One region of the Delftia sp. NA_296.1 genome, then DNA from elsewhere that is predicted to be linked to it. Evidence: riboswitches for the same ligand, from Rfam matches in the RefSeq annotation. Region 1 holds a riboswitch; the other holds the start of a gene.

The links. Region 1 has a riboswitch for cobalamin ahead of ACUTR7_RS02340 (TonB-dependent receptor domain-containing protein). Riboswitches for the same ligand answer to the same signal wherever they lie in the genome.
Region 2: it holds a riboswitch for cobalamin, as region 1 does, so the genes downstream of both, ACUTR7_RS20975 (TonB-dependent receptor) here and ACUTR7_RS02340 (TonB-dependent receptor domain-containing protein) in region 1, are expected to answer to the same signal.

What each region holds. Positions count from the first base shown of each region.
Region 1 covers NZ_JBQZGF010000001.1:481,329-484,624, forward strand. Annotated here, with positions in the region: gene ACUTR7_RS02325 (sulfite exporter TauE/SafE family protein) at 1-342, shown strand, start outside; gene ACUTR7_RS02330 (helix-turn-helix transcriptional regulator) at 352-543, opposite strand; gene ACUTR7_RS02335 (hypothetical protein) at 569-958, opposite strand; cobalamin riboswitch at 1,055-1,280, shown strand; gene ACUTR7_RS02340 (TonB-dependent receptor domain-containing protein) at 1,351-3,255, shown strand; gene ACUTR7_RS02345 (ABC transporter substrate-binding protein) at 3,260-3,296, shown strand, end outside.
Region 2 covers NZ_JBQZGF010000008.1:333,958-337,253, reverse strand. Annotated here, with positions in the region: gene ACUTR7_RS20980 (CHAD domain-containing protein) at 1-792, shown strand, start outside; cobalamin riboswitch at 847-1,131, shown strand; gene ACUTR7_RS20975 (TonB-dependent receptor) at 1,260-3,296, shown strand, end outside.

The DNA of each region.
Region 1 (3,296 bases):
GCGATCGCGGCCTTCCTGGGCGTGGGCGGAAGCGTGATGACCGTGCCGTTGATGCGCCGACGCGGCGCCAGCATGGCGGCCGCCGCGGCCATGGCCAGCCCGCTGTCCCTGCCCATGGCCGTGGCGGGCACCGCTGCCTACATGCTGGCATCCCAGGGCGCGGGGCTGGGCCCCTGGCATGTGGGCTATGTGGACCTGCAGGCCTTTGCGCTGCTGACGGCCGGATCGTGGACGGGCATCAGGCTGGCGGCACCGCTGATCGGCCGCATTCCCGATGCCCTGCACGCCAAGGCCTACCTGGCCCTGCTGGGCCTGGTGCTGCTGGTCATGATCGTGGCCTGAGCGCTGCGCTCAACCCTCCTGGAAGATCGTCTCGATCCGGGTCTCGAACACCCGGGCAATGGCGAATGCCAGCGGCAAGCTGGGGTCGTAGCGGCCCGTCTCGATCGCATTCACGGTCTGGCGCGACACGCCCAGCAGGTCCGCCAGCGCGGCTTGGCTCCAGCCGCGCTCGGCGCGCAGTTCACGGATGGTGTTTTTCATGGGAGGGGCACTTTGGCGGAATAGCTCATCGGCTGCGCAGCCAGTGGGCCACCGAAGCCGCCACCCAGAGCGCACCCATCAAGGGCCACACCATGAACATGCTGAGCTTGGGAAAACCTGCCATTTCCAGGAATCCGTAGGTGAAGGTGATGCCGGCCGTGCCCGCCGCCGCAATCGCCAGCTGCTCCAGCATGGACTTGCGCAGGAACTCGTCGGTATCGCGCACCAGGCGCACGATGGCCCGCACGGCCAGCGCAAACGCCAGCATGGGGCTGAGCAGCAGCGCCGTGCGCAGGGCTCCGGCCTGCATGTCGGCGCTGAGCAAAAGCGCCCCCACAAGCAGCGCCATGTAGAGCAGCAGCGCAAATCCCAGTTCCTTCTGGTAGCGGCGGTTGGTGACCGTTGTTTGATTCATGGAAGTCTCTCGCAATGTGTAAAGGATGCTTGACATTGTGCGATGCCACCCGCGGGTATGTCAAGCAAGCTTTACATCGGCACTGAACGCCCCGCCGTACAATCGCCGCCGTTGGTGCCAGCAGCCTGCAGGGCTGCGGTTAAACGGGAAACATGGGGCGGCCAGATAAAGCCGCCCGCATGTACTGCCCCCGCAACAGTGAGTGAAACGCCGCGTGCATGGCACCGGCCCCCGCCAAACCCGTGCCACTGGGCGTACAGCCCGGGAAGGCCTTGGCGAGTGCGTCACCAGTCTGGATACCGGCCAACAGGCGGCCGGCCGCGCATGCAGCGCAGCCGGTCTTTGTGGTTTCCGTGCCGGCGGGGTCGCTGGCGCGCAACTGGCTCGCATCCATGCACACCCTCGCCCTCGCGCGCGCCCCTGGCGCCGCTCTTCGCTCGCCCTCGGCGTTCCCCGTACTGCGCACGTTGTCCGCCCTGGCTGCGGCCTCGCTGCTGGCCTGCCAGGCCCAAGCACAGGCACAACAGGCGCAGCGCGCACAGACCTCCCAGCTCGATACCGTGGTCGTCACCGCCTCGCGCAGCGAGCAGCCCCTGCGCACCGTCACGGCCGACATGACCGTGATCGACGCCGAGACCATTGCCCGCAGCGGCGCCACGGGCGTGGCCGACCTGCTGGTGCAGGTGCCGGGCGTGCAGATCAACCGCAATGGCGGGCCGGGCCAGGTCACCTCGGTCTACCTGCGCGGCACCAGCAACCAGCACACTGCCGTGTTCATCGACGGCGTGCGCTACAGCTCGCAGGAGCTGCAGGGCGGAGCGGTCTGGTCCACCCTGCCGCTGGCGCAGATCGAGCGCATCGAAGTGCTGCGCGGCCCGGCCGCCGCCATCTATGGCTCAGACGCCATGGGCGGCGTGATCCAGATCTTCACCAAGCGGGCGGACGGCCAGACCCGCGCCTATGCCGAGGCCGGCATAGGCAACCAGGGCACCAGCAAGCTGGCCACGGGATTTCAGGGCGGAGCCAACGGCTTCACCTACGGGCTGAACCTGGCGGACGAGCGCAGTGACGGCTTCGACGTCTACCCCGGCAACACCTTCTCGCCCAATCCGGACAAGGATGGCTACAGCAACACCTCGCTGGGCCTGAACGCGGGCTACAAAACGGGCATCCACCAGATCGATGCCAGCCTGCTGCACAGCCGCCTGCGCACCCACTACGACCAGAGCCCGCCGCCTTTCGACGACTACGACGTGGTCAAGAACACCACCGGCAGCCTGCGCTGGCAGGCCGGCTGGAACGCCATGTACAAGAGCGTGGTCCAGATCTCCCATACCGACAGCCAAAGCGACCGCCACACCCAGTCGCCCGAAAGCGCCAAGGGCCGCTCCACCAACTACCTGCTGCAGAACCTGTTCACGCTGGGCCAGCACCGTTTCAACATCGACCTGGAGCGCCGCGAGGACAGGCTGAACACCCAATACGCCTGGACGCAGAACACCGACAGCCGGCGCGTGCAGAACTCCCTGTCGGCCGGCTGGCGCCTGACCGAGGGCCGCCACCAGTTCGACGCCAACCTGCGCCACGACCAGGTGCGCGACCAGCAGAACAAGACCACGGGCGGCCTGGGCTACGGCCTGCAGATCGACGAGCGCTGGCGCTGGGTGGCATCGGCCGGCACGGCCTTCCGCACGCCCACGCTGTACGAACGCTTCACGGGCCAGGCGGCGGCCGACCTCAAGCCCGAAAGCAGCACCAACGTGGAAACGGGCCTGCACTATGCGGCCGGTGCCAACCGCCTCTCGGCCGTGGTCTACCGCAACAAGTTCAAGAACCTCATCACCTACGACTGGAACAGCGCCCTTCCCTGCAACTGCTACCGCAACTGGCAGAGTGTGGAGATCACCGGCCTGACGCTGTCGGGCAGCACGCGCCTGGGCAGCGCCAACCTGGGCGCCTCGCTGGACTTCATGAACCCCGAGAACCTGGAGACCGGCAAGCTGCTGCCCTACCGCTCCAAGCGCATGCTCAAGCTCAACGCCGACACCCAGGCGGCCGGCTGGACGCTGGGCGGCGAAGCGCAGCTGTACAGCGGCCGCTACGCCGACGAGGCGAACACCTTCAAGCTGGGTGGATACGGCGTGGTCAACCTCTACGCCCAGCGCCAGCTGACCAGGCAATGGACGCTGTTGGCCCGCGTCAACAACATCGCCGACCGCGACTACGCCCCCACGCGCGGCTATGCCAACGCAGGCCGCACCGTGTTCGTCAGCGTGCGCTGGACACCTCTGCCCTGACCCCATGCATCTGCTTCTGCACCTGCTTCTGCGCCTGCCCC
Region 2 (3,296 bases), on a different contig from region 1:
GTGCAGTCGCATCTGGCGGTCTTGGAGGGCGGTGGCAGCGATGCCGAGACCATTCACCAGCTGCGCGTGGCCCTGCGGCGCCTGCGCACCGTGCTGCGTGAGTGCGCGGGGCTGGCGCCCGGCATGCGCGCCGAATGGGATGACCCCCTGGCCCAGGCCTTTGCGCAGTTGGGCACGCTGCGCGATGCCGATACGCTGGCCGATGTGGTGCGCCCGCTGCTGCAGGCCGCCCATGCGCCCCTGTGCGACTGGCAGGCGCCGCAGGCCGTGCAGGCGGATGCAGCCGCTGCCGTGCGCGAGCCGCCGTTCCAGCACGCGCTGGCCGAGATCCAGGCGCTGGCGCAGGCGCCGCAGGCAGAGCCATCGGCCCGCTTTGCCCACCTGTCCGCCGCAGGCACGCGCAAGTACCTGGCACGGCGGCTGGCGCGCCTGCACCGCCAGGTGCTGCGCGACGGCCGGCACTTCGACCGCCTGCCGCTGGCGCAGCAGCACCGCGTGCGCAAGCGGCTCAAGCGCCTGCGCTATCTGGCGGACTTTGCGCGGGAATTCGCGCCCGGAATGTGGCCCGGCAAAAAGGGCCGGCGCTTTGCCGAGGCGCTGGTGCCCGCCCAGGACGCGCTGGGCCTGCACAACGACATGGCCGTGGCGGCCGAGCATTTCCATGCCGAGGCCGCGCGCGACCCGCGCGCCTGGTTCGCGGCCGGCTACCTGCAGGCCCGCCTGGCCACCAGCGCGCGCAGCAGCCGCCGCGCGCTGCGGGCGCTGGCCCGGGTGCCGGGCTTCTGGCTCTAGACAGCATCAGCGATAATCCGCCGCTGGCGCACCGCCGCAGCCCCTGGGCCGTGGCGGTGCGCTGTTGCTGAAGGTGCCCCATGCCGTTCACCGGCCAGGGGTTCAACGGGAAGCAGGTGCGCGATGCCATCGAGGTGGTCGCTCGCAATGCCTGCGCTGCCCCCGCAACGGTCAGCGGAATACAACTCCCCACGCTGGCGCGCTATCCACAGGTCGCGCGCTGCAAGCCACTGTGCCCTTCTCGGGCATGGGAAGGCGGGGATGCCTGCCGCAGCGCGCCCACCCTGCGCGCCGCAGCGTTCCGCAAGCCCGGATACCGGCCTTCTGCATTGCTTTCGGACGCCGCGGGAGTGCGCCTGTCCGGTCCGGCCCCAGCCTGCGCTGCCGTGGCCGGCTCCGGCGTGCGCGCTGTGCGGCGTGGTTCAGACGATAGGCCCCACGGGTGAGTGGGGCAGTTGGGTCAACGCATGCGCTTCGCTTCCTCGGCCGCCGATTCCTCCGGCCTTCTCTCTGTTCTCCCTCTTGTCTCCAGCCTGCGGCCCGCAGCGGCTGCGGCCCTGCTGGCCAGCTGCGCTGCAGCGGCCGGCGCCGCGCAGGAGCCGGCTGGCCGATCCACGGACTCCGCCGACGATGCGCTGGACGCCGTCTTCGTGACCGCCACCGCGCGGCCCGAGGCGCGCAGCCGCATCGCGGGCACCACGCAGACCATCGACCGCGAGGCCATAGAGCGCTCCAGCGCGCGCTCGGTCACCGACCTGCTGGCCGAGAACGCCGTGGGCTTTCTCAGCGAATGGACGGCGGCCCAGACCTCGATGAACCTGCGCGGCGCCTCCACCGACGGCCAGGGGCGCGACTTCCGCAGCCAGGTGCTGGTGCTGGTCAACGGCCGGCGCGCGGGCACGGCCAACCTGTCCAAGCTCAGCCCCTCGGATGTGGAGCGCATCGAAATCGTGCGCGGCCCGTCCTCGGTGATCTACGGCAGCCAGGCCATGGGCGGGGTGGTCAACATCATCATGAAAACCGGGGCGACGGCGCCCGGCACGCGTGCCCAGGTCCAGGCCGGTTCATGGGACCTGTGGCGCACCGATGCGCAGACGGCCGGCGCCAATGACCGCTTCGACTGGTACTTCGGCGTGAGCGCAGGCGGGCGCGGCGACTACGAGTCGGGCGATGGCGGCACGCGCATGGAGAACACGGGCTGGAAGCGGCGCGGCGCCAGCGGCGCCCTGGGCTGGCAGCTGCATGAGCTGCACCGCGTGGAGCTGCAGCTGCGCACGGACGGCATCTACAACGCAGGCTTTCGCGGATCGGGCGCCAACATCTACAGCCGCGACAACCGCAGCAACCGCTCGCTGGACCTGACCTACGAAGGCGCGCTGCCCGGCCAGCGCCTGAGCTGGACGACCCACCTCTACAGCCTGGTCGATACCGATGAGTTCAACTGGGCCTCGCCCGTGATCCGCTCGGGCAACAGCGCCGTGCCCGGCACGGCGCGCGACTACAACCACCGCCAGCTGGACGCCACGGGCCTGCGCTTTCAGCCGCGCCTGCGTGTCAGCCAGACCAATGACCTGCTGATGGGCTTCGACTGGGAGCGCAGCAAGCTGCGCTCCGACCGCCTGCGCGTGGCCATGCCGGGCGGCCCGGCGGGCCAGGTCGCGCCCTACGACAACAACCAGACCGAGCAGGTGCACGCGCTGTACTTCGAGGACGCGCAGACCCTGTTCGACGATCGCCTGACTCTGCGCGCCGGCCTGCGCAAGACCTGGGGCACGACGCGCTTCGACGATACGCCCAACCTGGCGCTGGCCCAGGCCAGCACGCGCGACTACGACAACCACACCTGGTCGGCCGGCGCCACCTGGAAGGCCACGGACCGGCTCACGCTGCGCGCTGCGGCCTCCACGGGGTTCCGCGCGCCCACGGCCACGGAGCTGGCTTCGGACTTCACGGCCGTCGGCGGTGGCCGCACCTTCGGCAATCCCAACCTCAAGCCCGAGACCAGCCGCCAGATCGAGGTCGGCGCCGCGCTGCAGCAGCCCGGCTGGCGCGTGGATGCGGCCCTGTTCCAGAACACCATCAGCGACCGCATCATCACCGTCTCGCGCGGGGCGACGACCAACACCTCGGACTACGCCAACAACGCGGCCGACATCGTGGCGCGCGGCCTGGAAATGCAGGCCGACATGGACCTGGCGCGGGCGCTGAACCTGACGGGCCACCAGCTCAAGGCCTGGGCTGGCGGCTACTACCACTTCAGCATGCGGGACAAGGGATCGCCAGCGTCGGCCAATACCGACAAGGTGCAGCGCATGTACCGCTACGAGGCCTCGGCCGGCGTGCGCTACGGGCGCGGCAGCGGGCGGCTGCAGGGCGACTGGAGCCTGCAGCTGTCCACGCTGCTGCGCGGTCCCATGTGGTACGACACGGAAGAGGCGCTGCTCATCCCGCAGGGCGAGCCCAGCAGCACCTTCATCCACCGCAAGGGCGCCTTCACCATCTGG